DNA from 3 places in the Dyella koreensis genome. Region 1 is predicted to be linked to each of the others. Evidence: riboswitches for the same ligand, from Rfam matches in the RefSeq annotation. Region 1 holds a riboswitch; each other region holds the start of a gene.
The links. Region 1 has a riboswitch for cobalamin ahead of btuB (TonB-dependent vitamin B12 receptor). Riboswitches for the same ligand answer to the same signal wherever they lie in the genome.

Region 1 (6,771 bases):
CCTGGAGTCGGCGCAGCGTCATCAGGACTACGCCAAGATGAGCGAGATCCAGTACGGCCGCCTGCCGGAACTGGAAAAGCAGCTCGCCGCCGCGCAGGCCGCTGAGAAGCAGGAATTCAAGCTGGTGCAGGATCGCGTCACCGACGAAGAAATCGCCGAAGTCGTGTCGCGCTGGACCGGCATCCCGGTCAGCAAGATGCTCGAGGGCGAGCGCGACAAGCTGCTGCAGATGGAATCGTCGCTGCACAAGCGCGTGGTGGGTCAGGATGAAGCAGTGCGTGCGGTGTCCGACGCGATCCGTCGTGCACGTGCGGGTCTGTCCGATCCCAATCGTCCGTATGGCTCGTTCCTGTTCCTCGGTCCCACCGGCGTGGGCAAGACCGAGCTGTGCAAGGCGCTGGCCGAGTTCATGTTCGACACGCAGGACGCGATGGTGCGTATCGATATGAGTGAGTTCATGGAGAAGCACTCCGTGAGCCGACTGATCGGCGCGCCTCCGGGCTATGTCGGCTACGAGGAAGGCGGTTATCTCACCGAGGCGGTACGCCGCCGGCCGTATAGCGTGATCCTGCTGGACGAGGTGGAGAAGGCGCATCCGGACGTATTCAACATCCTGTTGCAGGTGCTGGATGACGGCCGCCTCACCGATGGCCAGGGACGCACGGTGGACTTCCGCAATACCGTGATCGTGATGACCTCAAACCTTGGTTCGCAGTTGATCCAGGAGCTGGATTCGGACAACAGCGAGGAGAGCTACACCAAGATGAAGGCGGCAGTGCTCGGTGTCGTGCAGGCGCACTTCCGCCCCGAGTTCATCAACCGCCTCGACGAACTGGTGGTGTTCAAGCCGCTGGAGAAGAAGCAGATCCGCAAGATCGCGCTGATCCAGCTCACCTATCTGGAGAAGCGCCTGGCCGAACGCCAGCTGCGCCTGGAGATCAGCGACAAGGCGCTAGACCTGCTGGGCAACGTGGGCTTCGATCCGGTGTATGGCGCGCGGCCGTTGAAGCGGGCGATCCAGCAGCAGCTGGAGAATCCGCTGGCGCGGGAAATTCTGGAAGGACGTTTCGCGCCGGGCGACACCATCGTGGTGGATGCCGAAAGCGGGCATCTGGTGTTCCACAAACAGTCCTGACGGTGTAGGAGCGCACCCTGTGCGCGAAAGCCCTGCGCAGCGGGGCTGCTCTTTTCTCCGCATGTTGCAAAGACAGCCCTGCTGCGCAGGGCTTTCGCGCACAGGGTGCGCTCCTACAACGCTATTCAGCGGGGCTCGCTGTAACTCGCTGCGCCGTTTTCCATATGGCCGGCGATGCGGCGCAACCATCCGCTGGCTTCCGCGACGGTTGCCTTCAGGTCGTACCAGTTGGCAGAGCTGCCGAGATCCCAGTGATCGGTGGCACTGCCGTGCGCCGCCACCGAATAGATGCGCACGTCCGCGCCGACATAGCCGTTGCTGACCGTAAAGGTGCAGGTGCTGCTGCCGGCGTTGGTCATGGTCAGCTGCACGCGGTTATTCGCTGGGTCGTAGCTGAGCGAGATCTCCGGCATCGCCGCGGCGTTCGCCACGCTGCCCTGGAACACGCGCAGAAAGCCGTTGGGACCGTGCGCTTCGAGCTGATAGATGCCCTTGGTGTAGGTCTTGGCGCTCCAGTAATCGGAGAGCGTCTTGCCGGCCTCCACCGTATAGCGCCACGGGCCGTCGCTGCGATTGGCGGCGTATACCTGGAATGCCGCGCCGGCTGTGCCGGTGTTGATGAATTGCAGTACGTAGCGACCCGTGGAGGTGTTTACGCTGCCCTGGATATCCAGCGCATACGGCAGTGCACGCGCCGGGCGGGTGGCATTCGATTCCGCGCCCGGCATGCTCTGCGTATTCGGCACGGTGGGAGCGGGCAGGGTGGAGCACTGCTGGTCAGCCTGCGCAGGGTAGCCGCTGGTGCCAGGCAGATTCGGCCACGCTGTATTGCTGCCGCTGAAGTCGAACACCGAGGTCAGGTCGCCGCACACGGCGCGGCGCCACGCGCTGATATTGGGTTCGGCGACGCCAAAGCGTTTTTCCAGGAAGCGCAGTACCGACGTGTGGTCGAACACTTCCGAGCAGACCCAGCCGCCGGTCGACCATGGCGAGATCACCGTCATCGGCACGCGGAAACCCAGGCCGATCGGCTTGCCGTTGCTGATCTCGCCCGTGGTGCTGACGGTGGAAAGGCCATTGGCGGATGACGAAGGCGGTGTCGGCGGCGGTACGTGATCGAAGAAACCACCGTTCTCGTCGTAGTTGAGGATGAACACCGTCTTGGCATACACGGCTGGGTTGGCGACCAGTGCGGCCAGCAGCTGCGCACTGAGGTTTTCGCCATAAGCCGGTTTGTAGTTGGCGTGCTCGGAGAGGTAGTCCGGCGCCACGATCCACGACACCTGCGGCAGCGTGTCATTCGCCACGTCGTTGGCGAACGCCGTCACTAGGTTTTGCACGGTCGCCATGCCGCGGTCGTACAGCGGCTGGCCCGCCGATGATTTCTTGAAGTTGCTGAACCAGGCCAGCGCGTTGTCGTCGAAATTGTTGCTCTGCTGATAGACCTTCCAGCTGATCCCCGCCGCCTGCAGGCGCTCCGCGTAGGTAGTCCAGCTGAAGCCTGCGCTCGGCTCGGTGTTGTCCAGCACCGCCGATTGCCCCACCGAAAGCCCGTTGCTGCCGGTGAAGAAATGCAGGCGGTTCGGGTTGGTCTGGGTCAGCGTGGAGCAGAAGTACTGGTCGCAGATGGTGAAGTTGTCGGCCAGCGCGTAATAGAACGGCAAGTCGTTGCGCGTGAAGTAACCCATGCCGAGGCCGGGCGAGCGCGCGGTATTCCATGAATCGAACTTGCCGTTGTTCCAGATCGCCGTGTCCACCGGATAGCTCATCGCCGGCGCATTGATGCAGATGCCGCTGGTGGTGGTCGTATCCATGTGGAACGGCAGCATGTAGCCCGCCGAGTTGCCGGTGTACGGCTGGTGCCACACGTTCTGCGCGCCGCCGGGCAGCAGCGCAGGCACGCGATCGGCGAATCCGCGCACGCCGGACAGGCTGCCGTAGTAGTGATCGAACGCGCGGTTCTCCTGCATGAAGATCACCACGTGCTGCACGTCGGTGATGGTGCCGCTGACGGACGCGGCGGGCGTCGCCAGCGCCTGCCGGATCGCCGGTGGCAGGGCGGACATCGCGGCCAGTCCGCCGGCGGAGGCGGCGGCCATCTTGAGGAAACTGCGTCGCTTGATGTCGTCGATCTCGCTCATGCCGCACTCCAGGTGGGCGCCGGCATGGGTGGCCGGCGGCAGGTGGAATTCCCCGCCGCCTAGGACAACTGATGGGTGTTGCAGGGCTGTGCCACTTGTGGGGCAGTTTTTTTTCGGGGGGTGGATGGGTGGGGTGCGGTGTCTATGCGCTGGATGCGCTGGGATCGGTGATGGATGCTCGCGATCCCGTTTCCTACTTCGTCATTCCGGCGTAGGCCGGAATCCAGGGAGTTGTCGCTCGGTTGCCGCGTTATCGCTCACTGGTCCGCCTGCGACGGGGTTTCGTCTCGCTGCTGCGAGACGAGTTACTTTTCTCTGCTTGCCCAGAGAAAAGTAACCAAAAGAGAGGGCACCCCGGTTGCGCGCCCTCCGGCTTCGCCTGCGGGTCCGTGAGGCTTGGCCGGGCTTTTCGACACGACGTCCCTGTCGTGTCGAAAAGGCATCGACGTCCTGTCGATGCCCCCTTCGGGGCCTGATCGTCCAACCCTCACCGCTCCACAGGGGACCCGGTGACGGGCTCGCTTCGCATCGCCCAGCAAAGATTAAAGAAAGAGCGGCTCCCTCTCCCCTCTGGGGAGAGGGTTGGGGTGAGGGGTGGGTGCTCGGGATCGCGCGGCTACTTGTTGCGGTTCTCTATAGGCAGCCTGCAAATCCCGACATATCGCCCGCGCTGCGCTAAGATCGCCGGACCTGAGGTGACTGCCGGCTTGGCTGGTGGTTGAAACGGGAATCCGGTGCGCCGTCTTTATGGCTATTCCGGAGCTGCCCCCGCAACGGTAGGCGAGATAACGATCAGCGAGAGCCACTGTGCTTAGGCATGGGAAGGTGCTGGTCGGGAAGGCATCACTGCTTTCGCTCGCGAGCCCGGAGACCGGCCTTGAGGTGAACCGGACATGCGGTGGGCGATGTCGTGGGTGGTGTGCGTCAGCACGCCGGCCAAGTCTCCCTCCGTCTGTCCTGACCCCATGCGTTCCGCGCGGGCAGGCGCGGTGTAGGAGCTCTCAGTGTCATTGCATGTTTCTTTTTTTCGCCGGTCTGCGTTGGCGGCCGCGGTGTCTTTCGTATGTTTGCCGGTGTTCGCCGCGGATGCGGCAGATGATTCGGCGAGTGATCTCAATGGCGTGGTGGTAACGGCCACGCGTACGGAGCAGACGCAGGCCAGTACGCTGGCGGCGGTGACGGTGATCGATCGGGCGGATATCGAGCGGCTGCAGCCGCAGTCGGTGCAGGATTTGCTGCAGGGTACGCCGGGTTTGTCGATCGCCAACAACGGTGGGCCGGGCAAGGCGACTTCCTTGTTTCTGCGCGGTACCGAGGCGGATCACGTATTGGTGCTGGTGGACGGCGTGAAGATCGGTTCGGCCACGCTGGGCCAGGCGTCGATCCAGAACATCCCGGTGGAGCAGATCGAGCGTATCGAGATCGTGCGCGGGCCGTTTTCGAGCCTGTACGGTTCGGAAGCGCTGGGTGGTGTGATCCAGATTTTCACGCGCCGTCCGCAGGGCGCGTTCGAGCCGAATTTCAATCTTGGCTATGGCAGCAACCAGAGCGTCCGCGCGGGTGCTGGGCTGGGCGGCAAGGTGGGTGACGGCTGGTATGCGGTCGAGGCGACGCATGAGAACACCGACGGTATCAATGCCTGCCGTGGCAAGCCTTCGCCGGGCGGCGCGGGTTGTTTTGTCTACGAACCGGATCGCGACGGGTTCCGCGACAGCTCGGTATCGCTCAAGGGCGGCTACCGCTTCAGCGAGGCCTGGGACGCGGATGCGCAGTGGCTGCGCAGCTGGGGCTATAACGAATACGACGGCTCGCTGACCAACCAGTCCGACGTGGTGCAGCAAGTGGGCGGCGCGCGTGTGCATTACCGCCCGAGCAAGTTGCTGACGCTGACCTTGAACGTGGGGCAGAGCGCGGATCTCAGCGACAACTACAAGAACGGCGTGTTCTCCAGCACCTTCAATACCCATCGCGATCTCGGTTCGCTGCAGGGCGATCTTGCGCTGGGTGGTGGGCTGTGGAGCCTGGGCTACGACTGGCAGCGCGATCGCGTGGACAGCACGACCACCTACGCGCGCGACCGTCGCCTCAACCGTGGCGTGTTTGGCCAGTGGCAGCAGGTTTTCGGCGCGCATTCGCTGCAGGCCAGCGTGCGCCGCGACGACAATCAGCAGTTCGGCGGCAAGACCACCGGCAGCGTGCTGTGGGGCTGGGACTTCACTCGCACCTTGCGGCTTACGGCGAGTGCGGGCACGGCATTCAAGGCACCGACCTTCAACGAGTTGTATTACCCCGGCTACGGCAGTCCGTCGCTGCGGCCGGAGAGTTCACGCAGCTACGAGCTGGGCCTGCGAGGCACGCATGGCTGGGGCGGCTGGTCGCTCAACGCTTTCGAAACGCGTATTCGCGACCTGATCGCCTATGACGCCTCGGTGGGGCTGCCGGGCAATGTGGAGCGCGCGCGCATTCATGGCGTGGAAGCGGTGGCGAATACCACGCTGGCCGGCTGGGATCTGCGCGGTACGGCAACCTGGCTCGATCCGCGCAACGAGAGCGATGGCCCCAATCACGACCGCCTGTTGCCGCGCCGTGCTGGGCGCAGCGCGCGCATCGATGCGGACCGCAGCTTTGGTGATTTCAGCATCGGTGCCAGCGTGTATGCCGCTGACCATCGCTATGACGACATCGCCAACCGCACGCGTCTTGGCGGCTACGCCCTGACTGATCTTCGCCTGGCTTACGCGCTGGATCGCAGCTGGAAGCTGCAGCTCAGCGCACGCAACGTGTTCGACAAGCGCTATGAGACCGCCGCGTTCTACAACCAGCTAGGGCGCACGGCGATGCTGAGCGTGAGCTATCAGCCGGCACGCTAAATCCTTCGACCTCTCTACGGAATGCTGACCATGAAACCACCGTCCTCGCGTTTCTCCATCCTGCTGCTGGTGTCGCTGGCCGCGGTGATGATCGCTACACGCTTTCATCATTTCGGCACGGCATTGAACTTGCCGGATGCCTCGATGGCGGTGTTCTTTCTTGGCGGGCTGAGTCTGCGCAAGCACCTCTACTTCGGCCTGTTCATGGTGTTGGCAGTCGTACTCGACTGGATCTCGGTGTCGTACGCCGGTGTCAGCGACTTCTGCGTGACGCCGGCGTATTCCTTCCTACTGCTGGCCTACGCGGTGCTGTGGTACGGCGGCCGCTGGTATGCCGATCGTCTGCAGGCGAGCGCCGGTTCGCTGGCCGGCGCGTTGGCCGTGGCGCTGCTTGCGGCGGCGTGCTCCTTCGCCATCTCCAATGGTGCGTTCTACTGGCTGGGCGGACGCTATGCGCAGCCGCACATGAGCGAATACCTCGCGCGGCTATGGCAGTGGGGTCCGCTGTTCGTACGTACCACGATGACCTACGTCGCGGTCGCGCTGGCGGGCTTTGCCATCTATCAGCGTGTGGTCGCGGCGCGTAGCGTCGCGGCGGAGCGCCGGGCATGACGAATCGCGAAGC
Region 2 (6,771 bases), on a different contig from region 1:
AGATTGAGCAGGAACTGCCGACGTTGCTCGCGCGTTTCCAATCGATGCAGATTCTGGATGGAGTCGATCCACTTGAAGCAGAACTCACCCTTCTGACGGATCGAGGGGATGTTCTGAATCGCGTCGAACGCTTTATGGCGCTCGGCGGGATCGGGAATGTAGGTGTCCAGCAGCGTCAGGTAGAACTGCACATGCAGCGCTTCCTCATACAACTGGCGCGACAGATACATGCGCGCTTCCGGCGAATTGATGTGCTGGTAAAGATTCAGCACCAGGTTGTTCGACACGATGGTGTCGCCGGTAGCGAAGAACGCCACCAGGCGGTGGATCAGATGGCGATCCGCATCCGACATCTTCGACTTGAGGTCGGTGACATCCAGCGAGAAGTCCACTTCCTCCACCGTCCAGGTGTTCTTGATGGCGTTGCGGTACATCTCGTAGAACTCGGGGTAGCGCATGGGGCGCAGGGTGAGTTCGAAGCCGGGGTCGAGGATGCGTTGGTTGCGTTCGGACTGAGTGGACACGGTGGTTCCCGATAGATGTTCTAGTAGGTATATCGACGGCTGGCGCCAGGGGCGCGCTAGGCCGCCGACCGGGAGGTCAGCCACTCGACCGCCTCAGCCGTCGAGTGGACGAAACGGACGGAAGCGTGCGTGGCATGCTCCCGGGCCAGCTCCGCAAAGCGTTCGCCGTAGGACGAGAAATCCTTGATCACCACGGCGACGGGGATGCGGTAGTTGGTGAACTTCTGAAACAGCTCGCCGGCCAGTCCGGTGCTGAGCAAGAAGAAATCCTTCGACACGTCGTCTTCCGTCACCACCAGTCCGTCCGAGCCAAAGCTGGCGCCCACGGCGTCGGCGATATCGCCGCGCGAGTGGATGGACAGCGCTTGTTCGGCAGCGATGATGATCGATCGCTCCAGTGTCATGAAGGGTTCTCCCGGATCCGGCCGGCGATGGGTTACTGGCAGGCTTCGCAGTACTCGGGGTTCTCGAGTGAGCAGAACACCGCAGCGTTGGCCTGATCCTGGTCGACCACGGGTGCTTCGACCTTCGCCGCCGGAGCGGACACCGTCGTCTTGGTGATCTTGGTGGCGGGACGCGAGCGCAAGTAATAGGTGGTCTTCACCCCCGACTTCCATGCATACATGTACATGGAGCTGAGTTGGCCGATGTTCGGGTTCTCCATGAACAGGTTCAGCGACTGGCTCTGGTCGATGTACGCACCGCGCGATGCGGCCAGATCGATCAAGGCCTTCTGCGGCAGCTCCCAGACGGTGCGATAGATCAGGCGCAGGCGCTCCGGAATCGCGACGATGCCCTGGATGGAGCCTTCGGCCAGCTTGATCTGGTCGCGGACTTCCGGTGTCCACAGGCCGAGTGTCTTCAGCTCGTCGACCAGATGGCGGTTCACTACCAGGAAGTCGCCCGACAGCGTTTCGCGTTTGAACAGGTTGCTGACCTGCGGCTCGATGCACTCATAGCAGCCGGCGATGGAGGCGATGGTCGCGGTCGGAGCGATGGCGATCAGCAGCGAGTTGCGCAGGCCGTGCTGCTTGATGCGCGCACGCAGGGCATCCCAGCGCGCGGTGTCGTGCGGCGCGGCTTGCTGCCAGTAATCGAACTGCAGTTCGCCATTGGCTGCGCGGCTCTCGTCGAAGCCCGGATGCGCGCCGGCCTGTTCGGCAAGTTCGTTCGACATCGACAGCGCGTTGAAATAGATCTCTTCGGCGATGCGCGTCGACAGCGCCAGTGCTTCGGCGGAGTCGAACGGCAGGCGCAGCTTGAAGAACACATCCTGCAGGCCCATCACGCCCAGGCCCACCGGGCGCCACTTGCGGTTGGCGGTGGCGGCGGTGTCGATCGGGTAGAAGTTGAGATCGATCACGCGGTCCAGCTGACGCACCGCGGTGCGCGCGGTGGCAGCGAGCTTCTCGAAATCGAACACGCCGTCGACGACATGGCGCGCAAGATTGATCGAGCCGAGGTTGCACACCGCCGTCTCACCCGCGTTGGTCACCTCGAGGATCTCGGTGCACAGGTTGGACAGGTGGATGACGTTCTCGGCCTTGGCCGTCTGGTTGCTGGTGGCGTTGCTGCGATCCTTGAAGGTCATCCAGCCGTTGCCGGTCTGCGCCAAGGTGCGCAGCATGCGGGCGTACAGCTCGCGGGCCTTGACCTTCTTCGCGGCGAGGCCACTGGTTTCGGCTTCGCGATAGGCGCGCTCGAAGGTCTCGCCCCAGCTGTCGACGAAGTGCGGCACGATCTTGGGATCGAACAGCGACCAGTCGCCATCGCTCTCCACGCGGCGCATGAATTCGTCGGGAATCCAGTTGGCCAGGTTGAGGTTGTGCGTGCGGCGCGCTTCGTCGCCGGTGTTGTCGCGCAGTTCGAGGAATTCCTCGATGTCGGCGTGCCACGGCTCCAGGTACACGCAGGCCGCGCCCTTGCGCTTGCCGCCCTGGTTCACCGCGGCGACCGAGGCGTCCAGCGTCTTCAGCCACGGCACCAGGCCGTTGGAATGGCCGTTGGTGCCCTTGATCAGCGAGCCGCGCGAACGCACGCGCGAATAGGCCAGGCCGATGCCGCCGGCGAACTTGCTGAGCTTGGCGACGTCGCCGTACTTCTCGTAGATCGACTCCAGCGAATCGGTGGGCGAGTCGAGCAGGAAGCAGGAGCTGAGCTGTTCGTGCGCGGTGCCGGCGTTGAACAGCGTGGGCGAGCTGGCGATGTATTCCAGCGACGACAGCAAACGGTACAGCTCCAGCGTCTCGCCGATCTCGTTGCCGCCCAGCGCGCAGGCGATGCGCATGAAGAAGTACTGCGGCGTCTCGATGACCTTGCGCTGCTGCGGATGGCGCAGCAGGTAGCGGTCGTACACGGTGCGCAGGCCGAAGTACTCGAAGCGGCGCGTAGCGTGGACGTCGATGGCGTCGTTGAGCTTGCGCGCGTTGGCGGCAACGAAATCGCGCAGGCGACCGTTGAGGATGCCCAGTTCCGAGCCGCGTGCGATCGACTGCGAGAAGCTCTGGATTTCCTGGCCGCTCACTTCCTTGTCGACGTACGCGCCAAGTAGGCGCGCGGCGAGCTGGCCGTATTCGGGTTCTTCGGCAGTGAGCGCGGCGGCAGTGCGGATGGACAGTTCGTCCAGCTCGCGCGTGGTGGCGCCGTCGTACAGGCCGCCGATGGTCTTCAGGGCCACGCGCAGCGGGTCGACCGCGTGCAGGCCTTCGCCGGCGCGGGTCACCGCGCGCACGATCTTGTTGACGTCGACCACTTCCTGGCCGCCATTGCGCTTGGTGACGCGCATCTGGCCGGGGTTGTGCGGGGGAGTGAGGGCAAACGGGGTTTCCGCGATCGCTTCCATCGCCGCGGGCGTGTGGGTGGCAGGGGCCGCCTCGGCGGCGGGGAAAGCGGATGCGTCCGCGCGGTCGTCAGTGCGCTCGCGCGAGTCGGTATCGATAGGTTGCATGGCGGCATCGCTCCAGGCCAGGGAAAACATTCATCAACTACCTGCTCCCGCGCGCAGGGGCTGAGACGATGGCGATTTGCGCGGACGGTCGATCGGCAGGGCAACGCGCCCTGCGCCACGACGCGCTTCCCCGCGGAAGCCGCCATCACTCACCGCGAAGCTCAGTTCGCGATGTGCCGGCAGGTCTTCGGACTCGCAGACATGGGCCTTGCGACCCGGCCTACTCGCTCCCGCTTCCCAGCCACAGTGGGCCAGTGCGATGGGGGCTTTCGTTTCTGCTTACCGCTGCGGGGCAGTTCCGGATTCGCACCGGATTCCCTATTAAGCCAATCCGACCGTGGGTCTGAGAGTGGCACCGACGGGGCACAACATATCGGGTGGGATGGGGTGGGTCAACCCAATAAGTTGTGCATAAGGCGGTGGATAAGTGGGGTGGGGCGGGATGGGGTGCGGGGTTGGCGGGGATTGGAAATTTTTTAGTGGGGGTTCGGAAGTGTGGGGGTGGCTTCCTCTTCCTCGTGGGGGGCGGGAGCGGCCCTTGAGCCATTCCCGCCTACTTCGTCATTCCAGCGAAGGCTGGAATCCAGTAGTGAAGTGCTTCGATTGTCGCGTCTGCGTGCCCTGGCTCGCCTGCCGCGGGCTTCCGACTCGCTGCCGCGAGCCGGGTCACTTTCTCTTTGCTGGCCCAACCCCCCGAGGGGGCCTAGAGAGAAAGTAACCAAAGAGAAATGGCCTGAGAGCAGGCGGCGCGCTCTGTAGCTACGTCTTTACCAGTGTCAGACGTTGGGGTGGTTTTCTACGGGGCCTGTCCTCCAGCCCGGAAGCTCGATCATGGGTTCGCTTCGCATCTAGTGCGTGATCGTGAAATCCACTTCGATCGAATACGGCGCGGGGCTGCTCGGTGGTGCTGGCAGTTTCCAGGTGGCGAAGCGGCTGAGGAGGCAGGTGGCGACGTCGGTGGTGGGGCGGACTTCGACGCGGGTGAGGTTGCCGTCGGGTTGTACGTCGGCGACGAGGGTGAAGGGGGCTTTGTTGGCTTTCGGCAGGGAGCTGATGCAGCCCTTGAGTGCGTCGGTGGTCGGGTTGCCGATTTGGTCCCACAGCTGCTTTTGGTAGGCCGGGCCGGTGGCGCTGGCTTCGGTCAACTTGGCTTGCGTGACGCGCGTTGTGAAGTCGTCGCTGGGGGTATCCGCCGCGGCGGCGGTTAGCAGGGCCAGGATCAGCAGGCTGGACATGGCGGGCTCCGGTCACGGGGAAGGGCGCCACGTTACCAGCATGTGGTGGGTTGACGTGATGCTTCTTGAGGAGGCGGACGTATGTCGCTACGCGTAGGTATATGGATGGCCGCGCTGTTGCTGATCGGTGCCTGGGCGGCGCATGCCTCGGAGCGGCTGACGGTGCCGCGTGCCGACGGCGCGCAGACACCGCTGCAGGTGTATGAGCCGGTCAGCGCAAACGGTTGTCCGCCATTGCTGCTGGTTTCTCACGGCGCGGGTGGTAGCGAAAGCGGCCTGCGTTATGTGGGCGAAGCGATGAGCAAGGACGGCTGGCGTGTGCTGGTGATGGGGCATCGCGAGAGTGGCCTGCCGGTGTTGAAGCAGGACATGCGCAGTGACGGATTCAAGGGTGGTCTCACCGCACTGGTTACCGACGCGCCGGCGTACAAGGCGCGCTTTATGGATGTCGATGCCGCGCTGGCGTGGTCGGAGCAGCGTTGCCATGCATCGTTCAAGGCACTGCTGGGGCACTCGATGGGCGCCATCACGGTGATGCTGGAAGCTGGGGCGCGCAACAAACTGGGGTTGCAGCCGAAAGGCGGTTTCGATGCCTACGTGGCGTTGTCGCAGGAAGGGCCGGGGCCGGTGTTTCCCGATGGCGCATGGGCGCCGATCCGCGCGCCGATGTTGTTGGTCACGGGCACGCGCGATCAAGGGCTGGGCGGCGACTATCGCTGGCGCATGCAGGCGTTTGATGGATTAAGTCCGGGGTGTCGCTGGCTCGCCGTGGTTGATGGCGCGAACCATATGAACTTCGGCGGCGGGCAGTTTGCGGCGGGTGTGCAGCAGAGCACGACGACGCTGGTGGCGGCGTATCTGGATGCCTTGCGGGGTGGTCATTGCGGCACGCCGCCTGTCTTGAGCGGCGTCACCGTGAAGCAGAAATAGTCGCTCCGTAACGAGCTGCTGCGGAATTCTCAATCGGCGCGGTGTTCCGACGCCAGGTATTCCTCGCTCTGCATTTCGATCAGGCGCGATTCGGTGCGGCCGAATTCCGCGCGCAGGCGCTCGCCGTCGTACAGATCGGTAATCGGTGCGGCGGCGGAGAGGATCAGCTTGACGTGACGGTCGTAGAACTCGTCCACCAGCAGCACGAAGCGGCGAGCAGCGTCGTCGGTGTAGATGCTGAATTGCGGCACATTGGAGACGATCACGGCCGGACCGGCCTTGGCGATGGCGATGTAGTCCGCCACCGCGCGCGGGCCTTCGCAGAGTGCATCGAATTCAAACCACAGAATATTGCCGGCCTGCTTGCGCACCGGGATCGGGCGATCGTTGACGATGATTTCGCCGTTCTCGATCACGTCGCCCTGCGCTTGCGTGGTGAAGATGCGCGACAGTGAACGCTCGGCCTCGGCGCTGGGCGGGGTGAAATACACCGGTGCCTGGGTCAGTGCGCGCAGGCGCCAGTCGCGCGAGGAGATCATTTCCACCACGCGGCAGTGCTTTTCGATCAGTGCGATGGCGGGCAGGAAGCGCGCGCGCTGCAGGCCGTCTTTATAGAGATTCGCCGGCTGTGTATTGGAGGTAGTGACCAGGCTCACGCCGCGCGCGAACAGCGCTTCAAGCAGGGTGCCGAGGATCATCGCGTCGCCGATGTCGTTGACCAGGAATTCGTCCAGGCACAGCACGCGGCAGCGCGCGGCGAGGCCATCAGCGACCTCGAGCAGGGGATCCTGTCGTTCGCCGAGCTCGCGCAGGCGCTCGTGCACCTCACCCATGAAGCGGTGGTAGTGCCGGCGCAGTGCGACGCCATGCGGGAGGCTGGCGACGAAGAGGTCCATCAGGAAGGTTTTGCCGCGGCCGACGCTGCCCCACAGATACAGGCCGGGCACGGCTTCACGCGCCTCGTTGCCGAGCAGGGATTTCAGCCGTCCAAACAGACCACCGCCGTTCGAGGCCGGTGTTGCGCACAGGGCGGCGTGCATGCGGTCGAACTCGGGCAGCACGGCGAGCTGGGCCGGGTCGGATTCCCAGCGGTGCGCGGCGACGCCTTCGTGATAGCGCGCGCTGGGCGCGATCG
Region 3 (6,771 bases), on a different contig from region 1:
GAGGGTTGGGGTGAGGGGTGGGTGCTCGGGATCGCGTGGCTACGTAGCCTCCCGAGCCTCACATCATTAGCGCGACGGGCTATACCGCAACGTCAGATACGCCGTACGCCCCAGCTGGTTGTAGAAGCGCACCGTTTCATAGTGGTGGTCGAAGACATTGGCCACGCGTGCCTGCAGACTCCAGCCGGGCTGGAAGTTCCAGCTGGCGCGGAGGTCGACGGTGGCGTAGCCGCCGAGGCGTTGCAGGTTGGCGGCATCGTCGTAGCGGTAGCCTTCGCTGTTTACCGTGCCGCCGATGCTGAAGGCGCCGAGGTCGCGGTCGAGGTCGATGCGGGCGATGCGTTCGGGGCGGCGTGCGAGCAGGTTGCCTTGCTGGCTACCGGCGCTGCGGTTTTCGGGTTTCTGGAAGGTGAGGTAGCCGCGTACGTGCCAGCCGTCCACGTCGGCGCCGAGTTGGCCTTCGAGGCCGCGGATGCGTGCCTTGCTGACATTGATGGGTACGAAGTTGGCGTCGTAGCCGATGAGGTCGGTGATCTTAGTCTGGTAGGCGTTGACCGCCCAGTTCCACACGCCGGGGCGTCCGGACAGGCCGATCTCGGCGGTGCGCGACTTCTCCGGCTTCAGATCCGGATTGGCGGTGGGGAAGCCGAAGAAGGGCGGGAAGTACAGGTCGTTGAAGGTCGGTGCGTGGAAGGCGGTGCCGTAGGAGGCGGTGAGCTTCATCCCGTTGGTGAAGCTATAGCCGTAGGCAGCGGCGCCCGTGTTGTGGTTGCCGAACTGCTGGTTGTGGTCGTGGCGTGCCGACAACTGCAGCTCGTGCGCATCGAACTGGCCCTGGTAGAAGGCGAACACACCGGTGTTATTGCGCGAGGTGCGCAGATAGTCGGTGTCGCTGCGCAGATGTTCCTGCTGGTAGTCCACGCCCGCGCTGAGCAACTGGCCCGGCGCCAGCGTGACGTCGTTCTGCCACGAGGCCTGGTTGCGGCGGGAATACAGATAACCCTCGCGCACCATGTTCGCGCCGAGGTCGGCACGGTTGAGATAGTTGTCGGCGCGGTCCAGGTTCTGGCCGGCGCTCAAGCTCATCTTCCAGGCGTCGAGCACGGCGAAGCTCAGCTTCGTACCGGCCACCTGCTGCGAACGGCGCGTGTAGTTCTGGGAGTCGCCGTCGTACTCGATGTCGCCCTTGCTCTTGAGCAGGCTGGCGCTCAGTTCGGTGCCGTTGTCCCAGCGATAGCCACCGCTCAGGGCGCCGTTGTAGGTGCGATAGCCATCGAGGTCGGGCTCGTCGGTGAAGCAGCCGCCGACTTTCTTCGCGGCGGCACGGCAAGCGTTGATGCCGCGGGTGTACTGGCCACCGATGCTGGCGTTGTACCAGGCGTGCTCGGTGCCGCCGGAAAGACCGAACTGACCATTGACCAGACGATGGCTGCCGGCCGTCACGTTCAGTGACGGCGTCGGGTTCTCACCGGCCTGGCCGTGGCGCGTAAAGATCTGGATCACGCCACCGATCGCATCCGAGCCATACAGGCTGGAGCGCGGCCCGCGCACGATTTCGATGCGCTCGATCTGTTCCACCGGCAGCTGCTCGAAGGCCGGAATGCCGGCGCCGACGGTGCCAATGCGCACACCGTCCACCAACACCAGCGTGTGCGAGGAATTAGTGCCGCGCATGAAGAGCGAAGTCTGCTGACCGATGCCGCCCGCGTTGCCGAAGGCCACGCCCGGCAGGCCGCTCAGCAGATCCTGCACTGACTGCGGCTGCAGACGCTCGATGTCCGCGCGGGTGATCACCGTCACCGGCGCCAGCGTTTCGTCCACCGGCATCGCCGAGCGCGTGGCGGTCACCACGACGGGGGAAAGCTGCTGCGTGCCGTTCTGGTCGGCGGCATGTGCCATCGCGATGCACGACAGCAGCGCCGTCGCCAACAGGGTCTTCTTCATCTTGCGTTCCTCGCCGCGCCACGCGCACGGCTCATGAGTTCACGAGCTGGCGACGACGCAGGAGGGAAGAACGGAACGACGGCAGGCGACATGCGCCGACACGTGGTTCGACATCGCCCGCCGCGAGTCACCAGGTATGCATCCGGGCCGGTCTCCGGGCTCACGAGTGCGATGCATCGCGCATCGCTTTCCGCGGCAGCCTTCCCATGCCAAGGCACAGTGGCGTGTCGCCGCGAAAAAAATCTCTCGCTTACCGTTGCGGGGGCAGCGCCGGCATTGCCGCCAAGAGGCAAGGCGCACCGGCTTCCCGTTTCATCCCTTGGACATGCGGTCGTTGGGACACCCGAACAAACGCAACTTTAACGGTTGGAGTGAGGTGTTGGCAATTGAAGTGGCGCCACTCGAGCCTGCGGATGCGCTATTTCATGCGACCTCGTTTGGGCGTCTATACGTCTTCGATGAAGGAATTTGCGAACACTGCATGCGAGTAATAACCAGTGGATAGCAAGTTTCAAGCAAGCCACAAGCAAGTTTACAGAAAGCTTCATAAGTACTTGTTTAAGCGGTGAATGTAAGCTCCGCGCAAGCGTGAAATTTTTGTTGACGTGCGTCACTTCTCCCGCTTATGTTCGATGCGGAATCGCCAGAAATTACGTACCGGTTCATGGGGCATGGGGATGCCTCTTCTATCCAGAAGCCGGTGACTTACGACGGTCTCGACGTGTTCTTGCGATTCGTGTTCGGCGCTTGCGCCTATCGGCCTTAAGGCCATTTTGGGGAGAAAACTAATGATTAAGTACCAACACGCCCGTCGGGCGCCGTTGTGGCGTCAGACTGCGCTCGCAGCTGCCCTGAGCATGAGTCTGGCCGGTGTTGTCGTCGCTCAGTCGAACGCGTCGGGCACGATCTTTGGCCGTGCTGACGAAACGGGTGCGACCGTTCATATCGAGAACCTCGACAACGGTCTGATCCGCGATATCACGGTTGATTCGTCCGGTCGCTATCGCGCAGCGTCGTTGCCGGTGGGCCGCTACCGCGTGAGCCTCCAGAAGGACGGCAAAACCATCAACTCGCGCGACAACGTGCAAGTGGTCGTGAGCACGGGTACCGAGATTTCGTTTGCTGCCGCGGCCGCCGCGAATACGGGCGCGAAGAACCTCGAAGGCATCCAGGTCGTAGCCAACGCGTTGCCCGCTATCGACGTCTCGTCGGTCGACTCGCGTACGGTGTTGACTTCCGAACAGCTGCAAAAGCTGCCGATCCTCAATAACGTGAACGCAGCGGCATTGCTGGCGCCGGGCACCACCGGTGGCGACAGCCGTTACGGCAACGCGATCTCCATGGGCGGCGCGTCGGCTGCCGAGAACCAGTACTACATCAACGGTTTCCCGGTTACCAACCCGCTTACGGGCCTTGGCTTTACCAGCCTGCCGTTCGATGCCATCGATCAGGCGCAGGTGTTCACCGGTGGTTACGGCGCTGAATATGGTCGCTCCACGGGTGGTGTGGTCAACATCATCACCAAGCGCGGCACCAATACGTGGAAGGCGGGCGCCGAGGTCATGTGGACGCCGTCGGCACTGCGTTCTACTCAGCGCGCTATCTACTTCCCGGTGGGCAGCGGCCGTCCGACCGACGGCAAGGTCTTCTTCCGTCCGGATGAGAAGAGCACCCTGACGCAGTACGGCGTCTATATCGGCGGCCCACTGATCAAGGACAAGCTGTTCTTCTATGGCTCCGCCGAGCTGAACGATACTTCGGGCCTGACACAGTTCGGCCAGAACAATGGCACCACCGGCAACAGCACGAAGACCACGACGGATACGCGTCAGGTCACCCGCTGGATGACCAAGGTCGACTGGAATATCACCGACAGCCACATCCTTGAGTTCACCGGGCTGGGCGAGGATTCGATCCAAGATACCAACATCTATAACTACAACTACAACACGGGTGTTACCGGAACGCTGAAGGGCACGGAACACCAGAAGAACACCGGCATTGCCAATTCGGCACCGGGCGGCAAGGTTTATGTGGGCAAGTACACGGGTTACATCACCGACAGCCTGACGATCAACGCCTTGTATGGCGAAAGCAGCGCAGATCACGTGGACTCGGTGGCCGGCTCCTCTGGCGGCGTTTGCCCGAACATCACGGATAACCGCAAGACGGGCGGTCGCATCAGTTGCGCACCGGTCGGCGGCAATTTGCTCGTGCCAGGCGCCAACGATAAGACGAAGGCATTCCGCTTCGACGTCGAATACCACCTCGGCTCGCACACGCTGCGTGGCGGTATCGATAATCAGACGCTGGAGTCGTACTCCGGTCGAGCGACCCAGGGCGGCGCGCTGTGGACCTACTATGACGCTACGGACAACTTCTCCACTGTTCCGGGCATGCATGTGCCAGCCGGCGCAACCGAAGTCGCGCAGCGCACGATCTTTAGTGCGGCGGGCAAGGTGAAGGTCGAGCAGCAGGCGCAGTACATTGAAGACCATTGGCAGGTCAGCGATCGCTGGCTGGCCTATCTCGGCCTGCGCAACGAGCAGTTCAAGAACTACAACACCGACGGTGTCGTGTTCATCAAGCAGCGTCACCAGCTTGCCCCTCGCCTGGGTCTGACCTGGGACGTGTTCGGCGACTCCACGTTCAAACTGTACGGCAATGCGGGCCGCTACCATCTGGCTGTTCCGTCCAACGTGGCTATCCGCGGTGCGGGTCCGCAGCGTTTCGAGAACCAGTACTTCACCTATAGCGGTGTGGATCCGGCCACCAACGCTCCGATCAACCCGACGCCGATCAGCAATGTGTTCTTCGCGAACGGTGCGAACGGCACGGCGCCGAATCCGGTGACGCTCGCCAAGAAGGGCATCAGCGCCTACTACCAGGACGAGTACATCCTTGGCTTCGACAAGCAGCTGGCGCCTAGCTGGTCCTTCGGTGCGAAAGCTATCTATCGCAATCTGAAGAGCATCATCGATGACGTCTGCGACGCCCGTCCGTTCCTCAACCATGAGGCCGCTGCCGGTACGCCGATCACCAACCCTGCCTTCACCAATTGGGCGACCGATGGCGCACCCTGCCTGCTATTCAATCCCGGCAAGGGCGGCACCTTCACCATCGATCACGATGGCAAGGGCACGCTGAAGAACGTGACATTGTCGGCGAAGGAGTTCGGCTTCCCGGAGATGAAGCGCAAGTACTACGCCTTGAACGTGTACCTCGAACATCAGTTCGACCAGAAGTGGTACGGCAAGGTCGAGTACGTGTGGTCGCACAACTACGGTAATTCGGAAGGCCTGCTGCTCTCCGACATCGGCCAGATCGATCCTTCAGTGACCCAAACGTGGGACTTCAAGGAGATCATGTACGGCGCGACCGGCAATTTGCCGAATGATCGTAGGCATCAGGTCAAGGCCTATGGCTACTATCAGATCACGCCGGAATGGCTGGTTGGCGGTATCGTGCAGGTGTCTTCCGGTCGACCGAAGAACTGCCTCGGTATCTATCCGACCGATCCCTACCAGTACGGTTCGTCGTACTTCTACTGCAATGGTCAGACCGCACCGCGTGGCAGCCAGGGCACGCTGCCTTGGAACTACACGCTCAACCTGAGCACGGAATATCGCCCCGCCTGGGCTGGTCACAAGCTGGCGTTCAACCTCGATGTGTTCAACGTTTTCAACCAGCAGCGCGCACAGAACCAGATCGAGACGTATCAGTTGGGAAGCGGTGCTCGCAGCGGTACCTATGGCCGCGTGATCAGCTACTCGGCGCCGCGTTCGGTTCGCCTGGGCGCTCGCTACGACTTCTCGCTGTAAATAAAAACATAAGCGTCGGGGCAACCCGGTGCGATCTCCCCTTGAAGCCGCCGGTTCCCCCGGCGGCTTTTTTTATTTCATTTGCAGTGGCGCCATGGTTACGACGCATCTACCATCAATGCGACCGGGCGAATGTTGATCACCAGAGTGATCATGTTTGACCCGGTTGTTGATACCTGCAGGTTCGCTACGTTGCTTAATCACAAGGAGTGATTGCTATGAACCGTTCGGTTATTTCAGCTTCGATCTTGCTAGCAGTGGTTGCTGGTGCGTTTTCAGGATCGGTATCGGCTCAGTACGACTGCACCGCGTGCATGCGCAATTATTTGAACTGTCTGCAGCAGGGGCCTGGGAATCCGGCGCAGCAGGCCATTTGCGACCATGAATATGCTGGCTGCCTGGCGCAGTGCGATGGCCTGGAGGCCGCGCAAGTTAAAAGTCCTTTCAAGGACGAAGACGCCATACAGTTCAAGCAAAGCCCGAGTCAGGTAGCCAGTTGGCTCGATCATCGTTCTTGACCTATAGCTAGCGCTACGACCCTCATTGCTTGGTGCCATCGTTATCGCTATGAGGGTCGTCCTCTTCGCTGACTTTTGGGCCTCTCAACCGCATAAAAACGTGGCGCCACGCATGTGGGCCGCACGTTCCCACGCTTGTTTTGCGCGGCGGCGGCGATTGAGCGCAAGCTTGCGTTAAGCTTGGGTTCATGAATTTGGCGCCCGGCTTTACCCGCTGAAACCAATGAATATCAATGGATTGTGATGTAACAGATCGCACGCATTGGCGTGCGCGTCGCCCCTTTGAACCTTAATTTTTTGTTGACTCCTCTCCAAGAGCCCTCCTAAGGTCGGCCAGCGAGTCGTGAGAATTTGCGATGACGGACGGGCAAGGGGTTGCCCTCCGTCTGTGCAGCACCTGCGCGAAGCAGTGTTGCCGCAAGTCCCCGCGCCGCTTTGGGCGCACGACGCCCGTCCTTCTTGGATCGTCTTTGGGGAGATAGCACATG

Region 2: linked by a shared signal. The riboswitch ahead of ISS97_RS08540 (ribonucleoside-diphosphate reductase subunit alpha) and the one ahead of btuB (TonB-dependent vitamin B12 receptor) in region 1 are both predicted to bind cobalamin.
Region 3: linked by a shared signal. The riboswitch ahead of btuB (TonB-dependent vitamin B12 receptor) and the one ahead of btuB (TonB-dependent vitamin B12 receptor) in region 1 are both predicted to bind cobalamin.

Annotation. Positions count from the first base shown of each region.
Region 1 covers NZ_JADIKD010000008.1:280,198-286,968, forward strand. The annotation lists gene clpB (ATP-dependent chaperone ClpB) at 1-1,135, shown strand, start outside; gene ISS97_RS06920 (phosphocholine-specific phospholipase C) at 1,261-3,276, opposite strand; cobalamin riboswitch at 3,953-4,170, shown strand; gene btuB (TonB-dependent vitamin B12 receptor) at 4,281-6,146, shown strand; gene ISS97_RS06930 (hypothetical protein) at 6,168-6,758, shown strand.
Region 2 covers NZ_JADIKD010000009.1:247,353-254,123, reverse strand. The annotation lists gene ISS97_RS08550 (ribonucleotide-diphosphate reductase subunit beta) at 1-524, opposite strand, end outside; gene ISS97_RS08545 (DUF4180 domain-containing protein) at 581-928, opposite strand; gene ISS97_RS08540 (ribonucleoside-diphosphate reductase subunit alpha) at 961-3,366, opposite strand; cobalamin riboswitch at 3,633-3,846, opposite strand; gene ISS97_RS08535 (peptidase C13) at 4,320-4,706, opposite strand; gene ISS97_RS08530 (alpha/beta hydrolase) at 4,788-5,636, shown strand; gene zapE (cell division protein ZapE) at 5,666-6,771, opposite strand, start outside.
Region 3 covers NZ_JADIKD010000006.1:76-6,846, forward strand. The annotation lists gene btuB (TonB-dependent vitamin B12 receptor) at 67-1,944, opposite strand; cobalamin riboswitch at 2,073-2,306, opposite strand; gene ISS97_RS02015 (TonB-dependent receptor) at 2,733-5,765, shown strand; gene ISS97_RS02020 (hypothetical protein) at 5,984-6,283, shown strand; gene ISS97_RS02025 (TonB-dependent receptor) at 6,769-6,771, shown strand, end outside.